DNA from 2 places in the Lysinibacillus sp. NPDC094403 genome. Region 1 is predicted to be linked to the other one. Evidence: riboswitches for the same ligand, from Rfam matches in the RefSeq annotation. Region 1 holds a riboswitch; the other holds the start of a gene.
What was found. A riboswitch is a leader RNA that binds a small molecule or an ion and turns the genes downstream of it on or off. The one in region 1 is predicted to bind FMN.
Positions count from the first base shown of each region.

Region 2: linked by a shared signal. The riboswitch ahead of ribE (riboflavin synthase) and the one ahead of ACQKMV_RS03980 (ECF transporter S component) in region 1 are both predicted to bind FMN.

Region 1 covers NZ_JBNNTL010000001.1:865,444-876,534, reverse strand. The annotation lists gene glnA (type I glutamate--ammonia ligase) at 1-661, opposite strand, end outside; gene ACQKMV_RS04005 (SpoIIE family protein phosphatase) at 1,096-2,226, shown strand; gene ACQKMV_RS04000 (ATP-binding protein) at 2,230-2,652, shown strand; gene ACQKMV_RS03995 (methyl-accepting chemotaxis protein) at 2,680-4,374, shown strand; gene ACQKMV_RS03990 (STAS domain-containing protein) at 4,423-4,809, shown strand; gene ACQKMV_RS03985 (sodium-dependent transporter) at 5,011-6,378, opposite strand; gene ACQKMV_RS03980 (ECF transporter S component) at 6,808-7,398, opposite strand; FMN riboswitch at 7,621-7,818, opposite strand; gene ACQKMV_RS03975 (RNA polymerase subunit sigma) at 8,072-9,355, opposite strand; gene sigX (RNA polymerase sigma factor SigX) at 9,352-9,885, opposite strand; gene ACQKMV_RS03965 (ATP-binding protein) at 9,972-11,091, opposite strand, start outside.
Region 2 covers NZ_JBNNTL010000004.1:73,130-84,220, reverse strand. The annotation lists gene ACQKMV_RS08895 (YibE/F family protein) at 1-788, opposite strand, end outside; partial or broken gene ACQKMV_RS08890 (SDR family oxidoreductase) at 1,113-1,384, shown strand; gene ACQKMV_RS08885 (hypothetical protein) at 1,511-1,663, shown strand; gene abc-f (ribosomal protection-like ABC-F family protein) at 2,138-3,763, shown strand; gene ACQKMV_RS08875 (SDR family NAD(P)-dependent oxidoreductase) at 3,835-4,593, shown strand; FMN riboswitch at 4,791-4,916, shown strand; FMN riboswitch at 5,042-5,167, shown strand; gene ribE (riboflavin synthase) at 5,308-5,946, shown strand; partial or broken gene ribB (3,4-dihydroxy-2-butanone-4-phosphate synthase) at 5,976-6,569, shown strand; gene ribH (6,7-dimethyl-8-ribityllumazine synthase) at 6,933-7,400, shown strand; gene ACQKMV_RS08855 (spore germination protein) at 7,571-9,013, shown strand; gene ACQKMV_RS08850 (C45 family autoproteolytic acyltransferase/hydolase) at 9,141-10,184, shown strand; gene ACQKMV_RS08845 (Spo0B domain-containing protein) at 10,785-11,091, shown strand, end outside.

The DNA.
Region 1 (11,091 bases):
TCGTTTTTACAACAAGCTTAAACGTTTGAATATTATCACATGCTTCGATAGCACTTGCATATTTAAAGTCGATTTCATGTTGACCAGGTGCAACCTCATGATGTGATGCCTCAATTTCAAAGCCCATTTCTTCTAACTCTAAAACGATATCACGTCGACAGTTCTCTCCTAAGTCAGTTGGGGCTAAGTCGAAGTATCCACCACTATCGTTTAACTCAAGCGTTGGTTGCCCTTTTTCATCTAGCTTAAATAAGAAAAACTCTGGCTCTGGTCCTAAATTAAATGAGCTAAAACCTAACTCCTCCATCCCCTTTAAAACCCTCTTCAGATTGGAGCGTGGGTCACCTTCAAACGGTGTACCATCTGGTCTAACAATATCGCAGATAAAACGAGCCACCTTGCCTTTTTCAGCGGTCCAAGGAAAAATTACGAAGGTATCACGGTCAGGACGCAAGTACATATCCGATTCCTCAATGCGTACAAAACCTTCAATCGATGACCCATCAAACATAATTTTATTATCCAATGCTTTTTCTAATTGGCTAACTGGTACTTCAACGTTTTTTATTGTTCCTAATATATCAGTAAATTGTAGGCGAAGAAATTTCACATTTTCTTCCTTAACACGGCGTTTAATATCTTCTTTTGAATAACGTTTCATTTTTCACCACTCCAATGTCATTTTAATTAACACAATTCTTTTATAACTGTTTTTAAAATACATCACAAGAACAAAAAACACAATATCTATGTAAGGTTTTATTACATATATTTTATCGAATATATTAATCTTTTTTTCAGATGAATAGAGCTACCTCTCTTTCTGCATATCATTTAAGGTCTTTAGACTCAACAAAAAGTGTTTTAGTTATAATTTTTTTGACTTTATGGCCTGAAGCAAGAACTTTTTTTCCATATTTTATATCACAATAGTCTTGTATAACGTCATATTTATTGGTAAATTTATAGCAAAATAGAATTTTTTATATTCATCAAATAAGTAAATATGGCGTATATAATACTAGTCGGAAATTATTATGTGCGAATTCCAAAAATCTTCTGTTAAAGATACATAAGGCGGTGGATGTAAGAAGCATGTCAGTATTAATTATTGGCAACGTAAGTAATGATGTGTTGCGTCTGCAAAAATATTTTCATCGTATCGACATCAAAAATGTTCATTGCTTCACAACAACTGAAGCAGCAATGAATTATTTATCGGATTCTTTGAAAGAGGAGCTGGAATTAATTATTCTCGATGCAAAAATGACACTTAAAAATTGCGAGAACATTTGTCAGCTAATCGACGAACTAAAAAACTGGATCGATGCCCCTATCCTTCTTTCTACTACTTACGAAAAAAACATTACAATTGATAGGGTTTTTGAAGCCGGGATTTTTGATTTTATTTTAAAACCATTTGATTTCACGCAGTTTAAAACTCGGATTCAAGTGGCTCTTAAATATCAAAAGGAAACCAAGCTTCGAAAGCAGAAAGAAAGCACTATTCAAAAAGATTTAATTGTCGCAAAAAAATTCCAAAAAAACGCATTATCTCCTCCATTGAATCTTGAGCATATTCAGATCGATGGGCTTTACGTTACATCTAATACATTAGGAGGTGACATGTACTGCTGGTTTAAGATTAATGAACATTTAACTGCCATTCTTCTTTACGATGCAATGGGACATGGCATTGCTGCATCACTCGTTACAATGTCCATTAGATCTTTGTTAAAAGGAATAATTACGAAATTAATTGATCCAGTTTTAGTAATCCGAGAACTTAACCGCCAAATTTACGAGTTATTTTCTAATGAAGATATGGACCGTTTTTTAATGACAGCTATCTACATACTCATTGATACGAAAAGCGGAACTTTACACTATGTTAATGCGGCTCATCCATCTGGTTTTTTATTCGGAAAATATGGAGAGACAGTGTTCCTCCCAGCAAATACACCTATTCTAGGGTTATTCCCAACCATTCGCATCAATAAAAAAACGATACCTTTATCTGGATGGCATCGCATAATACTTTATACAGATGGATTATTGACAATAAATGAGCAACATGTTGTTGATATGGACTTTTTCCATTCTTATGCTTCACAAGATAATAGCTATGCTTTGCAAAAATTTTCCCAAAAATACGATTTATTCGACAATGATTTCAGCGATGATATAACAGTAGTCTCAATAACAATTACATTACAGGGCCGGTGATTGATGATGGTATTCATACTCAATGTAAATCCTGATTCACAATCTATAGCTTACATAGATCAAGTTATGGAGAATTTTACAAATGTATATAATCTACCTTTTAAAAGAGAATTACGATTTGTCGTACACGAATTAGTTATAAATGCTATTGAAGCCATGGAAAAAATCGAGCCATACTCCAAAAAAGCAATTCAAGTACACGTATACCGCTCTAACGAAGAAATAAAAATAACAGTTATCGATGAAGCGAAAGGGATTGCTGAAAATGATTGGGACAAGGTTCTACAATTCGATTTAAACGAATTGGATTATTCAGATCGTGGGCGAGGTTTATTTTTTGTTAAAAATATGGTCGACCATATTTGGTTTGAAAATATTTCTGAAACAAAATTTTTAGTTGGTATTTCAAAAAAGATTCATATATAAAGTAAGCGTAAAATTGGAGGAATTTTTATGAAGGTGTCAATCCGAAAAAAAATGAGTCTGTTAATATTCGGGTGTATTTTGTTACTTACCACACTTTTAGCAGGAATAAACTTTTATGTTGCCAAAAAAAATCTTTTAGAAAGCGCAAATACAAAACTTTTATCAGATATTCAATTGGGCTATGAATATTTAGATGCTAAATTTCCTGGTGAATGGTCCATAAAAAACAATCAATTGTATAAAGGCGACATTAATATGGTCGAAAATTTCGAAGCAGCTGATAAAGTTGGACAGCTAACAAATGGAAACGTGGTCTCAATCTTCCAAAACGATACGCGTATTAGTACAAATATAGTCGAGAATGGAGAACGCGCTTTAAATACAAAGGTTTCTGATGAAGTTGCCAAAGTTGTGTTAGGAGAAAAAAAACGTTTTATCGGATCAGCAAATGTCTTAGGTAGTATGCATCAAGGAGCTTATGACCCAATTTTGAATAGCCAAGGGGATGTTATCGGAGTATGGGCGACAGCAGTTCCAACCGCCCCTTATATAAGCATTGCCACAAAGTCTGCACTGGAAAATGTAGCGATTTCCTTAGGAATTGCCATATTAATAATTGTTGGAATTAGTTGGTTTTTACAGCGACAAATCATCACTCCTATCAATATTTTAAGTACAAATGCCAAAGAGTTAGCAAATTTAAATTTAAATGTAAAGTTATTAAACCCTAAAGGTAAAGATGAGATTGCTGTTTTAGCAAATGCCTTTAGTGATATGAAAAATCATTTAACAGAGACAATGACAATCGTAGCTGGTAGCGCCAACCAAATAGCTAACTCATCGCACTCATTAGCAGAATCATCACATCAAACAAGTGAAGCTTCTAACCAAATTGCACTTACGATGAATGAAATTGCAGTTGGCACTACGACTCAATCTGATCAGGCTGAACAAATAGTGTCAATGATGCAAAAAACAATTGAAGAAGTATCGAGTAGTTTACAAAAGGCTGAGAACACATTAAATAATGCTATAGAATCGACACATATCGCACGCAAAGGTGAAGAGGCAATTAATGAGGCTATCAAGCATTTAAGCGACGTCACGCAAACAGTGTCTTACGCGACAGATTCTATCCAAAAACTCGGTAAACGCTCTGAGGAAATTGGTGGCATTATTACCGTTATTACCGGTATTGCAGAGCAAACAAATCTACTGGCTCTCAATGCAGCCATCGAAGCTGCACGGGCAGGTGAGCAAGGAAAAGGGTTTGCCGTTGTGGCATCAGAGGTACGCCAGCTAGCTGAACAATCAAGTTTAGCATCAGGACAAATTACAAATCTCATTAATGATATTCAGGCTGAAACCTCCGTGACAGTTCGCACGATGGAAAGTAATCTGCTAGCAGTAGAGGAACAAGTAACAATTATCAATAAAGGAGGAACTGCTTTAAAGGAAATTGTTGAAAAAGTCGAAGAAACAGAAAAAGGCGTTGAGCAAATGAAGGCTGCATTTACACATGTAAACAACAACTCCTTAGGTGTTCAACAAGCCATTCAAGATATTTCCCGTATCATTGAAGACTCAGCAGCAGCAACAGAGGAAATTGCCGCAACATCAGAAGAACAATATGCAACCGTTGCAGAAATCACACAAAGTTCAGATGAATTAGCATCAGTCGCTGATAAATTACAAAATGAAGTCAATAAATTCAAGTTTTAATTTCTAAAGGATTTTCTAACACGAAAAAGAAAATGGAGGCGCTATAGTATGAATCAGAAGAAAATTGCGATGGATATTGACACAAAGGCTGATTATATTTTGATTGCGTTTACTGGCGATTTAGAATACGGGATGATTGAAGAGATAAAAAAAGAGCTTCAATCATTAAACTTGGAAACAAAGCTTGGATACATTATCGATACGCAAAAAGTTACAAACATTGATAGTACTGGCTTTGGCATGATCGTCAATTTCGCAAAGAAAGTATCTGTAAAAGAAAAGAAAATCGCCATTATTGTCGTCGATGATTTTATTCGCAACTTGTTCGCTATTTCGCAAGTCGATAAAGTATTCCCTATGACTAAAAGCGAAGAGCAAGCAAGACAGATCATTAAAGAAGGCTGGTTAGGCGAACTATCGCTTAGCGAATATTAATGCTATTGTTGCCCCCATCATTCCATTTTACCTTACGTAATTATAGCTGTCGCTTCGCTTTCGCACAGATAAATTGCTACACCTAATGAAAAGGAATCACATCAGTGTTCATCTCACTACCTTCAGAGGTGGGAGCGTGCTACTGAATGAAGATAAAAAAGTAGGTTGCATTCCCGTAAAACGGAACACAACCTACTCTTTTTAATATTGTAAAAGCATATTCACTAACACAACGATAATCACAACAGGTACTACTATTAACATCAATAGACGGTATGTTGAATAGAACCCCTGCCCCATATGACTTCCTATTAACAATTCCTTCTTCACAAATTCTTTATCAACTACATGCGCAATAAAGATCGCAATCAATAAGTTGCCCAACGGAAGCATTAAATTAGAAACTAAAAAATCAGTTGCATCAAAAATTGTTTTCCCAAAGATCGATACGTCCGCTAACGTGCTTGATGAAAGCGCTGCTGGGATTGCGGCAATAAAGACTACTACACCTAGTAGCATTGTCAATGTAGAACGAGACATACGCCCCTTCTCAATAAATGCAGCTACAATAATTTCATATAAACTAAAGGAAGAAGTTAGCGTTGCAAATAAAAATAATAATAAAAACATCGCTAAGAATACTTCACCAAATGGCATTTGACTAAATGCTGTTGGAAGAACCATAAATAATAAGCCCGGTCCAGATGCTGGTTCTAAATTAAAAGCAAATACAACAGGGAAAATTGCTAATCCTGCCAAAAACGATACAAGCACAGTAAGAATAACAACGGATCCTGCAGAATTCGGTAAGCTTACATCCTTCTTTAAATAAGAGCTATACGTCACAAGACAAGAAAATCCAACCGCTAAGCCAAAGAAGGACTGCCCTAACGCTTCTAATATAGATTTCCCAGTTATATTGGAAAAATCAGGCCACAAGAAGAATTTAACTCCCTCCATTGCCCCATCTAATGTTAAGGCTCGCACAACAAGCACAATAAACATAATGAATAATAAAGGCATCATCCACTTACTTGCCTTCTCTATACCATTTTGCACACCAAGTGAAATGACTAGTACATTCACTAGCGTAAATAACCCCAATCCTAGTAATGTAATCCAAGGTGTTCCCACAATCTTTCCAAATAGTTCACTAGGATCATTACCAGGATCAATAACAGCCCCAGTCACACCAAGGCCACTATATATAAAAATCCAACCTCCTACAACACTGTAAAAAGTTAATAATAAAAAACAACCGAGCACGCCCATACGTCCAACCCAAGCCCAGCCTGTTTTCGTAGGCGCAATTTTTTTATAGGCAGTCACAGCCTCAGACTGTGTACCGCGACCTAAAACATATTCTGATAATAGCATCGGTAAACCAATCAACAATGTAAATAAGACAAAAATAAGGAAAAACGCTCCCCCACCACTTTGTCCAGTAACATACGGGAGCTTCCAAATTGCCCCTAGCCCGATCGCAGCTCCTGCCGATGCTAAAATAAAGCCTAGTTTACTAGACCACTCACTCTTTTTTTCGCTCATCTCTTCAAACTCCTCTAACATACTAAACTCTTCCTTATTCTACATTAAAATACTAAGCTCGACTAGATTAATTCTATCGATCACTTTGATTATCCTATTCGGCATTTCGGCATTTCTTTCCGTCGATCTGACCATTCTATCCCTCACTTTGCAGATTCTTTCCGTCGCTCTGAAAGTTCTATCCGTCACTCTGCCGGTTCTATCCGTCGCTTTGACCTTTCTTTCCGTCGCTCTGCCGGTTCTTCCGTCGCTCTGACCTTTCTTTCCGTCGCTCTGGCTCTTCTATCCGTCGTCCCGACCTTTCTTTCCGTCGCTCTGGCTCTTCTATCTTTCGCTTTACGGTTCTTTCCTTCACTTTGACTCAAATCCTATCCTTTACTAGTTCTACTCGTCTAGCCTATCCGTTTCATATAAAAAAACCTCGAGCACTTAACAGCTCGAGGTTTCATTTCAATTATTTTGTAAATACATAGAACGCTGATTAATAATCCATTTACGCATTGTTGTGAATAGTAATGCCATGATGACAGTTATTAAAATACCTTTCACAATGTTAAATGGCAAGATACCAGCCACGATCATTTTATATAGTGAATCACCTACAACAGGCTCCATACCTAAAAAGTAAGTGTACATAGGTAAAAATACCGCATAGTTAAGAATGCTCATTCCTACTGCCATTATGATTGTTCCAGTAGCTAATCCTCCGATAAGACCTTTAACTGTTTTGAAGCGATTAAAAACAAAGCTTACTGGTAGAATAAATAAAATACCTGTTACAAAGTTCGCAATATGTCCTACCGGTACTCCTGTTGGCGTACCTGAGAAAATCCAGTCTAACACATTTTTAAATAATTCTACTAAAATACCGGCTACCGGCCCCATTGTGATCGCTGCAAGTAATGCTGGCATATCACTGAAGTCCACTTCCAAAAACGCTGGGAATGGCGGAATAGGGAAATTAAAAAGCATTAATAAAAACGAAATACTGCTCAGCATGCCAATCGTAATAAACGATTGAAGTTTAACATTTTTCTTCATAGTAAACTCTCTCCTCTTTGCTGATTCAATCTCGCAAGAAGAAAGGTTACGACCTAATCAATTATTATCATGAAAAAACCCTTATGCAAAAAAGCATAAGGGAGAATAGGCATGATTAAAAAACGCCATTAATTAACTATTTTTGAGCATGCGATGTGTGAATCCACATCAAAAAAAACGCTCATACATAGCTAAATTCATAACAATGAATGACGATCGTACCTCCATCTTCTCCCATCCAGACTTTAACTGTCGGCCTTGGAATTGCACCAAGTCAGCCATGCAAAAAGTAATTTGCACAGGTCGCGGGCTGAAGAGTATTTAGTAAATCATTCGAGCTAATGTCTCTAAAATGAAATATTAGCGATTTACAACTCTATTACCGCCGGTCGGGATTTTCACCCTGCCCCGAAGATGAATCAATATTTTTTTGTTTCATAGCCTTACTATAAAGAATTATTAAGGAAAAGTAAATAGCTTTGCTTAAAAAATCCCGATTAAACTTGTATGTTTTACAGATTCTCGCTAATAGCCTTTTCTTCATCTCCCACTGATTACTCTGCCCGTCATTAAACTGACAAGAGCATTCACGCACATACAGCGGCGAGAATGCTCAAAAAATTTACTTATTAATTTCTGTTCATCCATTTGTTGAAGATTAGCGTCATGCTATTTATGGCATATATCGTTTATTGGCTCCCACAGGCTTTGGCAAGAAATTTTTAAAATCAAATCCCTCCCAGCTCTCCTGTACAACATTGTCTAGACGTATTTGTTTATCAAAGCTTGCAGCAGTAAGCATCATAGCTTCAATCATTTGAGTTGCTCGAACAGCATCCATTGTCGATAAATCAAGCGGCTCATCAAAAGTAACAATAACGCCTTCTGCTACCTCTTTCACAGTGTATGTTATATTTTCCGGTACGACTGGAACGTATACATCATCATTTTTAGTTCGCATAACGGTAAGAGCTTCTGTTACAGTGGGAAAAGTTTTACGGGAATCGGGTGATAAATATTCAGACCCATTATCATCTTTATATAAATAATAATTAAAATGATTTGAGTTTGTTAATTCCATAATCTTACTAGGCTCTTCTTTCTTGGATAACTCATATGCTGTACCATCTGGATTTTCAAACTCAATATCTTTATACTCTGAGTCTGAGAATGTATCCTGTAAAGTTCCTAAATATTCGCCAGTATCTGCAGAAGCGACATCATAGTCATTTTTCTTTGGCAATACATGAACTAGTTTATCACCCTTCTCCTTCAATTCGCCTTGATACGGATGATAGTTAGTAAAACCATTAGCTTTCTCATCAATTTGCGGCGCATACTTTTCATACATTTGTAATGTTGTAGGCTTTTTCTTCCCAAAATCAGTAGCAACTCGTTCATTTGGAATGATATATGTCATCGGTACACTTTCCTTATCACGATTTGCCAAACCAATACGGAACACCACTGCATCTGTTAAATCTTCCTCATAAACGGATGATCGTAGAGACATGATCCGTTTATGTTCTGCTACTATATTGGACTCCATAAGATTATCATGGTTGATAGAGCTTTTTGCTGCACGATTATCCTGTATTGTTGAATATTGAGAAGTTTCAGGAGCATTGGCCTGATCCATCTTCGCATCATTGTTTTTCATGAACATGGAGCCTGTAAGTACTGTTAAAGCGAAAACAGCTGCAACACTCATAAAGATTGGCCATTTACGAACTTTCTTCTCTAGTATCGCTGTGTAGGTACTTTTTTGTTGCTCTTGCGATGTTATTTCATCATCTAATGGTTGTTGTATAGCTTCTTGAAGATGGACATTATCCTGCAAACGAGCATCTGCCAATAATCGATTTAATATTTCCTCTTTCGAACGGCGGTCAGAAAGCTTAGGGGCATTATTCAATACATGTTCAAATTGGTCATCATCAAATTGATTATGTGTCACTGCCGTTTCGCCTCCTGTTCTCTAACCTGTTGTAGCTGTTGCCTTAAAAATTTAATGGCACGATGCTGAGTGGTTTTTACCTTCGCTTCTGTCCAATCTAGTATTTGCGCTGTTTCTGCAATCGATAAATCTTGGAAGTAGCGCATAATAATGACCATTTTTTGGTCACCTGTACAATGTTCAAGTGCTGATTGTACTTGCATAAATTCATCACTGGCCTGCAACATGTCTTCCGGTGATGGTGTGGTTGAATGTAGCTGTTCCGTTTCCCAGTCAAAAAAATCAAGTGAATGTTTTTGACGTACAGCCTGCTTTCTAAAATGATCAATAGCGACATTTTTTGCAATAGCAAAAAGCCATGTCTTTTCGCTACTATTTCCTGCGAACTGATCATATGAGCGTAATACGCGAACATAAACCTCGTGCGCTAAATCCTCAGCAAGTGTACGGTTTTTTACTAAATAAATAAGAAACTGGAACACGTCTTGATGATATGCATCGTATAACCGATGGAACACGGAGTCATTCAAAGCACTCCACCCCCGTTCTATTATATTTGTCGTCTAAATGTTCTCAGAAGTTACAGCCAATTAATACCATTTTAATAGCAATGATATTAATCGAACGGTAAATAAAACGTGAAGGTAGTCCCCTCTTTCAGTACACTATCTACCATAATATTGCCTGAATGTGCCTTGACAATATTTCTAGCAATAGCTAAACCTAGGCCAGTTCCGCCTTTAGAACGAGTACGTGCCTTATCTGCTTTATAGAAACGTTCAAAGACATATGGTAAGTCCTCTTGTGGAATACCATGCCCTGTATCTTGGACAGATATTTTGGCAAAGGTTGGCTCCTTCTCAACCTTCACTGTTACAGACCCTTCATCAGTATGACGGAGAGCATTATCAACTAAATTCGTTAATACTTGTTCAATCCGATCCTCATCTATACTAATCGTAGCTTCGTCATTAAATTCACTGTCAAATATCAGACGAACGTGCTTCTCTTTTGCAACCTGTGCAAATTTTTGAGTAATACGTTCAAATGTTGAATTAATTGGGAGTTCATCCTTGTAAAGCGTCATATGCCCCGATTCCATACGCGCAAGGTCTAATAAATCTGTTACGAGACGTCCCATACGCTTCGATTCATCATAAATAATTTTTGTAATCTCATTACGTTCTTCTTGATCCTGAATAAAATCATCATCCATTAGGGCCTCTGAATAACCTTGGAGCATCGATATCGGCGTTCGCAGCTCATGTGACACATTGGCAATAAAGTCTGAACGTAGTTTTTCTAAGCGATGCTGCTCAGTCATATCACGAATAACTGCAACCGCTCCACGTATCGATTCCTCACTATAAAGAGGGCTAATCGTAAACGTATAGTAACTTCCATCCATCTCAATTTCTTCTTCAAGCTTATCCTCAAACATCAGTACATGATCGAGCATATGATAAAGCTCTGGCGGAATTGGCTTCGCACTTTGTGAACCTTTATTGACAAACCATTTTTGCATTAAACGGTCCGCTGGCGGATTACTTAATAATATTGTACGATCACGATTAAACGTAATAACTGCGTCTGTCATGGATGTTAAAATATTTGAAAGCTGTTCATTTTCTTGATTGATCACTTCTAGATTGTGTTTCAATTGACGTCCCATTTGATTAAAAGCAACAGCAAGCTGGCCGATTTCATCATTTTGCGTAGTCGGCATCTTCGCTTCA
Region 2 (11,091 bases), on a different contig from region 1:
TGCTCAAATAATGCGAACATAGAAGAAGCCATTGTGATGGAGACATCCATTACAGCCCCTAATGCCCCAATAAATAACCCAGCCATAAAAATCACTCGATAAGGTCGTGTTAAAAATTGCATTTCTTCATATCGAAGCCCATTCTCGGATGTAATCCACAGAACTAAAGCGCTAATCAATAATGAAATAAAAGTTCCTAAAAGCGTTGCAACTATAGCTGCATATGTTTTCTCATTCAAGCCGTTAATGAGAATTAAGGAAATGACCGTAAATAAAAGAACACATACCCCACTGATAAATATCAAATTTATATTGGAATGCACATATAAATCCAAAGCAAAGGATAATACAAGCGAATTAACAACTAAACTGATGATTGAAAATAACCCTTGCCTTTTACCAACAATCAGCAAAGCAAAAATAAAAATCCACGCTACTATCAAGACGAACTGATCACGTTTAACGTCTAAAATAGTTCCCGTCAAATCTCCATTTTTGTCCGTATTTGCTTTAATGGAAACAAATAATTTATTCCCAACATGGTACTCCTGGTCGAAGGCACCAGATGCTGAATATTCATTTGTAAAATGAATAAGCTTCCCTTTTTCTTCACCATTTTTTAATACAGCTGTAATAAGCTGAGTATATAAATGATCATCATTTTCATACATATCCGTTACAGGGTTTGATTCTTTTAACTCCGTTTTTATAACTTCAGCAATTGGACGATCATAAAATGCTTCATTGTGATAAACGAAAAAAACAGAAGCGATAAAGCAAATTGCCATAAAGGTATAAAATATAATTTTATTAAAAGATTTTTTTTTCAAGATGTTTTGCAATAAAAAACCTCCAATGTGAGAAGGGAATCTAATCATATTCGTTGCGGTCATTGTTTGAGTTGACACGAACAATGACTCACGATATCACTATGATTTTTTAATGTCAATAAGATTAAAAAAGTGCCATTATAATTTAACGTGCTAATTGAATAGAAGTTCCTTAATTATATATTCGAGGTTAATATGGCTTTTAGCGTACTAAGTTAGTTATAGCATAATTAAATTATTGTTATTCATTGATGTAAGTTTATTCATTAAATCATATATGAGACAGCCTATGCCGGTGCACAGTTACTGGTTGATTATTCCTATACAAAAGGAAGCTATTATTTCATTTACTAGGTCATTATCATTGCAATTATAAGGGAATCCGTGTGAACGCAGTTGCCTCAGAACCGATTTAAACGCCATTAACTGTCTCTAGTTATCCAGCGGAATATGTCAAAACAGTTGCCTCAGAGACGCCAATGAAACGAGCGGGGCAGCCATTTGAGCTTGCACCACCTACCTATATATAATTAGTATCTGATGTCTCATCCTAAGTTACTGGTCAGGTACTTCATGTGAATGGGGGTATAATGACGGAAACTTAGGCAATTAAGGGATTTGTATTCTTTAACGTTTTGTGATAGATTAATAGATACTAAATTCGAAAGGAGGTAAAAGTGATGGAAACTGTATTCGCAAAAGGCTTAGCAGAAAAAGAGGTAAAATCTTACATGCTTGGTGGGAGATTTGCTGTCAAAGGGAGTAGTCAGCCCTTTTTTAAGCAAATTTCATATCGGAAACAGATTCCGGAAGCTTTTGCCTTCTTATTTTAACAATTGTAGTCGTTAATTTTTGATGAACTTGTATAAATATAATTACGTATTGTGGCGCCGGTTCTGTACGGCGCTTTTTTATGTTCAATTGTGAGTCATAAGAAATCTTTCCCTTGTTTGTAGGGTTTTTTTCGCACTTTTAAGGCGCCGTTCTTTCGGCGTCTTTTTTTGTGTTTTAACTTCTTTCATCAGGTGTCCAAACACCTGATGAAAGAAGTTAAAGCCTCCGGCGGATGTCACGGAATCGGAAAGGAGTTAATAAAGGATGTTAGCCTAAAATCATCGCATCCATGCGATAACGGCTAACTGACCTGCATCTTGCAGGCCTAAGCACAAAGCCGATTCCGGATGCAATTATGCCGAGGGATAATTGATAGGAGTGAAAAGAGATGTGTAACCTTATATGTCCATTCATCTGTTAAGCGTTTTAGCTTTGCAAAAGAGATGGTCAAAACCTATAAGGAGATTAAATAAATGATACTTCAATTAAATGGAATTAGTAAAAGTTATTTGGGAGATCCAGTTCTCTCAAATATAACGATGAAAATTGAGCGAGGAGATAAAATTGGCCTCATTGGTGTTAATGGTGCTGGTAAATCAACATTACTAAAGATAATTGCGGGAGACCTTCCTTATGATAATGGAGAGCTCTACATCGGAAAAGGTATTAAAATTGGTTATTTGCGTCAAGACAGTGGGTTGAAGCTAGACAATACAATTTGGGCAGAAATGTTAGAAGCGTTACCTGACCTTCTTGAGGTTGAAAAAGAACTTCGAGAGCTTGAAAAGAAGATGAGCGAACCGACGTTAATAGACAATCCTGAAAAATTTGAAAAAATTATGGATCGATATGCAATAAAATCAGAGTGGTTTATGCAGCATGGTGGCTATGAAATGGAAGCTAAAATTAACAGTATTCTTAATGGAATGGGCTTTGGGAGTACATCAAAAAATACCCCTATTCATCAGCTAAGTGGTGGACAAAGAACTCGACTTGCATTAGCGAAAATTTTATTGGAACAGCCAGATTTACTTATGTTAGATGAACCGACGAATCATTTGGACTTAACAACATTAAATTGGCTTGAAGCGTATTTACACTCATACCAAGGTTCCATTATTCTCATATCGCATGATCGATATTTTTTAGATGCACTTGTTAACGGTATTTATGAGATAGAGCGAGCAGAAGTCAGGAAATATGTTGGGAATTACTCCAAATATGTAGAAAGTAAAGAAAAAACTCGCAACTTGATTGAAAAAAAATATGTCCTGCAACAGCAAAAAATTTCGAAAATGGAAGACTATATACAACGCAATATTACTATGGCTACTTCTTCTAAAAGTGCAAAAAACAAAAGAAAACAGCTTGAGAGAATAGAACGAATTGAGAAACCTATAAAGGATTTAAAACAACCACAGATGGGATTTTTAATGGAAAAAAACTCTCATAAGGAAGTGCTAAAGGTACGAGATTTATCGGTTTTCTTTAAGGTAGATTATGGGCAACAACCGCTATTAGAAAATATTAATTTTCAGCTACAGCGTGGTGATAAGGTTGCATTAATTGGTCCGAATGGTGTTGGAAAATCAACATTAATAAAGACGCTGTTAAAGGAGATTAGTCCAGATAGTGGCGTTATCACTTGGGGTAACGGTGTGACGGTAGGTTACTACGATCAAGAGCAATCGAACTTACACCCAAATAACACCATTTTACATGAGGTCTGGAGTATGTTCCCACACATTGAAGAAGCGAGAGTTCGTACTGTTTTAGGGAATTTCTTATTTACTGATGAAGATGTCTTTAAAAGGATATCTACCCTCAGTGGAGGTGAGAGGGCACGAGTAGCTTTATCGAAACTCGTAATGCAAAAAGCAAACGTGCTTATTATGGACGAGCCAACTAATCACCTTGATTTATTTAGTAAAGAAGTATTAGAACAGGCTCTTTTGAATTATGAGGGAACACTTTTCTTTATTTCACATGATCGATATTTTCTTAATAAGCTAGCATACAAAATGGTGGAGCTTTCTCCAACTGGCATGAGTATCTTTAACGGTAATTATGACGATTACATGAAAATGAAATTAAACTAAGGGCCATGAGCGTGGAAAGGCAAAGAGGACGATTACGTAATAAAATATAAAAGCGAAAAGAGGAAAATAATATGACAAATAAAAATAGAATTGCAGTTATTACAGGATCAGGTAGTGGAATTGGTAGAGCAACTAGTCTTAAATTTGCTGAAAATGGCTATAAAGTCGTGTTAGTTGATTTTAACGAGAAAACTGGAGAAGAGACACTTAAACTAATTCAACAAAATGGCGGTGAGGGGATTTTCGTTAAAGCGGATGTTTCCAAAGTAGAGGATGTTCAGAATTATGTACAGCAAGCTGTAAACACATATGGCCGTATCGATGTTTTCTTCAATAACGCTGGCATTATTCAAAAATTTGCACCATTTACAACGGTTGAATTGGAAGAATACGATCGTCTTATGGATATCAATGTAAAAGGTATTTTTCTAGGAATGAAATATGTTATTCCAGTAATGGAAAAGCAGGGTAAAGGGTCGATTATTAATACTGCTTCATCGGCAGGTATTCGTCCGGAACACAGTATCGCTGTATATTCCGCAAGTAAGCATGCAGTAATTGGTTTAACGAAAGGCGTTGCGATCGAGTATGCAAATAAAGGTATACGTATTAATGCTGTGTGTCCAGGTGGTATCGTTACACCATTATTTCAAAGTGTTGGAGAGACACTTAAAAAAACAGGATACGTACCAGAAGAAATGTCACGTGTTCGTATGGGACGCCATGGTGAACCAGAAGAAGTAGCAGAAGCGGTTCTATTCTTAGCTTCAGATAAAGCAAGCTTCATGGCTGGTGCTGTTGTCTCTGTTGACGGTAGTTTAACTGTGTAATTTTATTGTCTTTGGAACAGCCACGCCTTTGGTCTTTAGTAATGACCAAAGGTGGTGGCTGGTTTTATGTAGCGAATGTGCAAACGTAACGACAGCACAAACTTGCGAATGCGAAATGAATTAGAGAAAAAATTTTAAAAAAGAATTATCTGGATAATAAAATGAAATAGTGTTATCGTAAGAAATAGCTAAATAAAAATATCCTTCAGGGTAGGGTGAAATTCCCAATCGGCGGTGATGAAGAAATTCAAAGTCCGTGAGCGCAAGCTGATTTGGTGCAAATCCAAAACCGACAGTTATAGTCTGGATGGGAGAAGGGTAGAAGTGTGAGCTTTTTAAATTCGCTTGAGTTTATAAGGTTTGTTTGAGTATGCTTTTATGTTAACTACTTCCCATCGTTTAGTTGGGAAGTAGTTTTTGTTTTATTTGGCTAAAAAATTGAATAGCAATAGTTCTTCGGGGTAGGGTGAAATTCCCAATCGGCGGTGATGAAGAAATTCAAAGTCCGTGAGCGCAAGCTGATTTGGTGCAAATCCAAAACCGACAGTGACAGTCTGGATGGGAGAAGAACGATGAGATGACAGCCTATGGAAAAATTTTGTATCCATGAGGTTTATTTGTTGACGTCTTATGTAAATGAACTCCCAAACCCCTTTAATCTAAGGGGTTTTTTGTTTGAACAGAAATTAGAAGTAAATGAAAGTAGGTGAAAAAATGTTTACAGGAATTGTTGAGGATATTGGCACCATAAAAACCATGCAAAGCGATAGAAAAAGTATGGAAATTACCGTACTTTCAAAGAAAATGGTAGAGGATGTAAAGCTCGGGGACAGTATAGCGGTCAACGGTGTTTGTTTAACAGTGATACATTTTAATGAACAAGAGCTAACGATGGATGTCATGCCTGAAACAGTGAGAGCAACAAATTTACAGCAGCTCGCAGTTGGAGATCCTGTAAATTTAGAGCGCGCTATGTCAGCTAATGGACGTTTCGGAGGTCATTTTGTATCCGGACATGTAGACGGAGTAGGGAAAATATTGCGCAAGCGGCCATTAGCAAATGCAGTCTATATTGATATTGAACTATCAACGGAGTTAACGAGCTACTGTATACCAAAGGGCTCCATCACCATTGACGGAACGAGTTTAACACTCTTTCATGTCGAGAAAAACGGTGTCACAGTATCCCTGATACCCCACACTTACAAGGAAACCATTTTAGGTAAGAAGAAAATTGGTGATCACGTCAATGTAGAAACAGATTTAGTTGGAAAATACATTTTGCATCAACTTAAGCATGGACAGGAACCACCGACTGTTACAAGAGACTTCTTAGCACAAAACGGCTTTTAACCAAAATTTACGAACAGGAGGTGGAGATATTGCTACATTCAATCGAAGAAGCAATAGAGGATTTAAAACAAGGTAAGATGATTATTGTAGTAGATGACGAGGACCGAGAAAACGAAGGGGACTTACTCGCACTTGCGGAATTTATGACCCCAGAAACGATTAACTTTATGGCGACCTATGGAAGAGGTCTTATTTGTACGCCGATTTCACAGCAGCTAGCACAAAAACTAGCATTAAAGCCAATGGTTAGTATTAATACAGATAATCATCAGACGGCATTTACCGTTAGTATAGATCATGTAGACACAACAACTGGAATTAGCGCCTTTGAACGGGCAATGACTATACAAAAAATGATAGAGCCACAGGCAAAAGCTGCGGATTTTCGTAGACCAGGCCATGTATTCCCACTAATAGCAAAGGAAAATGGTGTATTAGAACGTAGAGGACATACAGAAGCTACAATTGATTTGGCAAAGCTTTGTCATAGTATTCCTGCGGGCATTATTTGTGAAATTATGGGAGACAATGGCGAAATGCTACGCTTTAATGACCTCATTAAATATGCAGCGCATCATCATTTAAAAATGATTTCAATTGAAGCATTGGCAACATATCGTCGTCAACAAATAATGGAAGAAAACACACAGACAATATAAAGGATCATCAACAAAAATTTGGAATGACATTTGTTAAAACGTACTTTATGTATATAAGTTGATTGGAGTGGAGACTGGGCGACTCCTTGAGGATTAGCAATTGGGGAACGAAGGCTAAAACCATCACGTCCTGTGATAACGCCTTTGTGACCGACATCGGTGCTGTTGCTGTCGCTTCGTTGCACTACGCTTTCGCGCAAGCCCCGACGCCCCCAGGAAGCTTTGCTCTGCGCGAAAGCGAAGCGGCAGCGATAAAAGCGCCCAGTCGGAACGGAAATCAACCCCACGTTATGATGATTAGACTAAATAATAGAGGAGAGATTCAAAATGGTTAAAACATTTGAAGCACAATTAATTGGTACGGATTTAAAAATAGCAGTAGTAGTTGGTCGTTTCAACGAATTTATTACAAGCAAATTATTAGATGGTGCATTAGATGGTTTAAAGCGTCATGGTGTGGATGAGAACTCTATTGATGTAGCGTGGGTTCCTGGTGCATTTGAAGTTCCATTCATCGCGAAACAGTTAGCTGAAACAAAGAAATATGATGCAATTATTGGATTAGGTACAGTGATTCGTGGCTCAACAACACATTATGATTATGTATGTAATGAATCAGCTAAAGGAATTGCAAATGTGTCACTAACTACAAATGTACCTGTTATTTTTGGCATTGTTACTACTGAAAATATTGAACAAGCAATTGAGCGAGCTGGGACTAAGTCAGGAAATAAAGGCTATGATGCGGCAATGTCTGCTATTGAAATGGCAAATTTAAAGAAGATGATTGGATAAATCTATCTTGATATAGTATGGAAATTTCATAGGTAAATTATTCTGGAAAGCATTTTAAAATGAATATTTTTTAAAACCATGGGGAAAATATCCTTAAGTGTATTTATGGTAATACTCATAAATGCACTAATTAGGAGCTGGCTCAGCAGGAGATGAGGGATATTTCTTCAATGGAACAAGAATTAAATTTGAAATCTTTGAAGTCACTATTTCAACGATCTGCTGATGTGGTATTCCAGGAGTATTTCTTTCAGCAACATAAAGTACATTTGATAAAATGTGAAGCGATGATTGATGAACGTTTACTACAGACCGTTATTGTACAACGAATTCAATCATTATTTACTGGAACATCGGATGAATTAGAGCAACATATAGAAAATAAATTACACATTCCCCATCTTCAGAGAATAACAAGTAAAGATGAGGCCATGACGAGAGTCTATAAAGGACATGTTTTACTGTATTTTGAAGATATGAATTTGCTGTATTCAAGTTATATCGCTAAAAAACCGAATCGGGAGCCTAAAGAAACGACCCTTGAATTAGTAGTCAAAGGTCCGAAAGATGATTTTATTGAGGATGTTTTTATCAATATTGCTTTATTACGCAAGCGATTACCTACTAATTCATTAAGTGTTGAGACATATGAACTTGGTAAACGATCCAAAACAACCGTAGCTGTACTTTATTTAGAAGATGTCGTAAATCAAAAGATGCTTGAGATAATAAAATTACAGCTGCAGAGAATTGATACGGATATTGTATTTAGTGGAGATTTATTGATGGAGAGAATTGAGCGGGGTGGAAAGATTCTACCTAGACATGATTATACTGGACGCCCTGATTTTGCTGTACAAGCTTTAAGCAGAGGGCGCATTATTATCATAGTTGATGGTGTATCGTATGCAGTTATTACACCCTCTAACTCAATGTTACTTTTTAAATCCGGTGAGGATAACGAGTATCCAGTTATTGTAAGTTCTATGGAACGTTTACTCCGAATAGTGGCTATCTTAATAAGTGTACTTTTACCAGGTTTTTGGCTTGCACTGACTACCTATCATCAAGAGCAATTGCCTTTCATCCTATTGGCAACAGTTGTTGAGTCAAGGACAGGTCTTCCATTTCCAACTTTTCTTGAAACATTAATGATGCTTTTTATGTTTGAATTATTTCGAGAAGCAAATATCCATCTACCCAATGTTATCAGTGGGTCCATAAGTGTTGTCGGGGGATTAATTATTGGAGATGCAGCGATTAAATCGGGTGTTACGAGCCCTTCCATGATTGTAGTTATTGCTACTTCAAGTATTGCAGCCTTTACACTCGTCAATCAATCTATTGTAACAGCAATGAGTATTCTCAGGATCATCATCATTTTAGCATCTGCCTTTTTAGGGTTATTTGGATTCTTCATTTCGGTGTTTTTCATACTTCTTTATACTGCAAATATAAGAGTATTAGGTATTCCGTACTTAAACATGGGAGCAGATTTAGATTGGCAGAACATTAAAGGATCTTTAGTTCGCTTATCTTCTGCAAATTATCGTAAGCGTCCGAATTTTTTAAATGTACAGGATGAGACAAGGACATCGAGTAGGAAAAAATAAATACTTAGAATGAAGAGATCAGGTTTATATAAGCCTGGTCTTTTTATATTTTACTTGACCTTTTATTAACTTGAAGCTTTACGATGAATAATAGATATCTATCACATTAGGTAAGGAGAGAACAGCAATGAGATCTTATGAAGAGTTAATCGTAGAAGTTATAGATGTAAGAGGCAGCTACTATCAAATTGGACTCCAACAAAGTAAAGTGCTACTATCACATTCACATCCAATACAGAATGGATTTCCGAACTTAACAAATAAAACAAATGTCCAAATGGCAAAACAACTACTACAATTCCATTGCCCTAGCCTTGTACAAGAAATGGAAGGATTGGCTGTTGGGTTGACTCAAACGACGGATTCTGTGATTAAAATGTATAGTGGGTATAATATTACCTTTCCAGAAATGGGCTGTACATCTTTTGTGCAAAACGGCAAATACATAAGAAACTATGATTTTAGTCCAACATTGTATGATGCCAGACTTGTATTTTCTAATCCAATGAATGGATACGCAAGTGTTGGATTTAGCCAACAAATTATCGGTAGACTCGATGGAATGAATGAATTTGGGTTAGTTGTCGGTCTGCATTTTGTTAATAGTGAGTACCATGATGAGGGCTTTATCGCTTCAACGATTGTCCGAATATTATTAGAGCAATGTAAAAATATTGAAGAAGCACTTAAACTAATCAGAGAGCTACCACATGGTTATTGCTATAATTACTCAATGACAGATCAAAGCGGTCAATCTATAGTAGTAGAAGCTTCCCCACAGAAGCAAGAAGAAAAATATGGAAATCCGTTAATTTGTACGAATCATTTTGAAGCAACTAGCATGAAAGAGAAAAATAAGAAAAATATTCAAGGGTCCGTTAATCGAAAGCATTTTTTAAATAGTTTAGTAGAAAAGAATTTGACTACAATGGCTACTTACCGACATTTTAATAATGGAAATTCTCCGCTATTTTTTAAACACTATAAAGAATACTTTGGCACACTACATACCGTAATTTATTCGCCAAAGCTTCTAGAAGTTATTGTTGGAATAGGAGAGGATGCAGAACCGATAATAATTTCTTTTAAAGATTATTTGGACGAAGCGCTAACGCTTCCAAAAAGGTTAACAGGTCGGATTTATCCACACAACGAAGATGGAATAGAATAAACAATATATAATAAGGAGAGAGGCATGATAAAATGCTGTTCTCCTTTTTTGTTTTCTTTCTAGAGAAGGATTATTAAACTATTGGTTGCGACTTGTACAATATCTCACTCGAAAAATAAAATCGTTTTAGAATTTTATCAGTACCTTATAGACGACTCCAATTTCAAGTATAGGAAGGAAATAGCTCAAACAGTAGTGGAGGTAAAGAAGGTTTGGTGATAGCCAAAACTCTTTTGTGATGATAAGATAAGAACGAATGTTTTTATTTAGAGAGGCGAAGAATCCTTTATCGTATGTATTTTCTCAAATGAATTGAAACGGTGCTATTAAGATTAACTGATAGCAGATAAGTAGATAGCCATTGCCGTCCAAATCGCTCTGAAATATCTTGTGACAATGAATGATTAGCTAATGATTAATTTTAAACAACCATAAAAAAAAGAAGTTTACTATAGTATAATAGGATTGTTGGATATGAAATGAAATTGTTTCCCTAGTAGAAAGTATGACCGACTAACAATTTTTGTATTTAATGCGCAAGCCAAGCCCAACTAAATTAAGGCAATATTCATTTCTATAGATGAGGAAGTACCAGGTTTTATGAAAACACGAAAAATAAAATTAATTTTAATACTATCGACTATCTTATTAATATTGTTTACAAGTTTAAACATCTTTACATCCTATATAAAAATGAAAAAGACAGTAGAGGAGTCAATAGCGAACCAAAGTCTGGAAGCGGCTATTTCTATTGCATCTTCAATTGATGTAGAGGCGTACAAACAATTTTTAGATAACCCCGAGAAAAACGATTATTATTGGGAATTAAGAAGCTACTTAAATGATGCAAGAGTAAAACTAGGTGCTTTATTTGTTTATACTTTAAAAGTTGATAATCCAAAAGTAT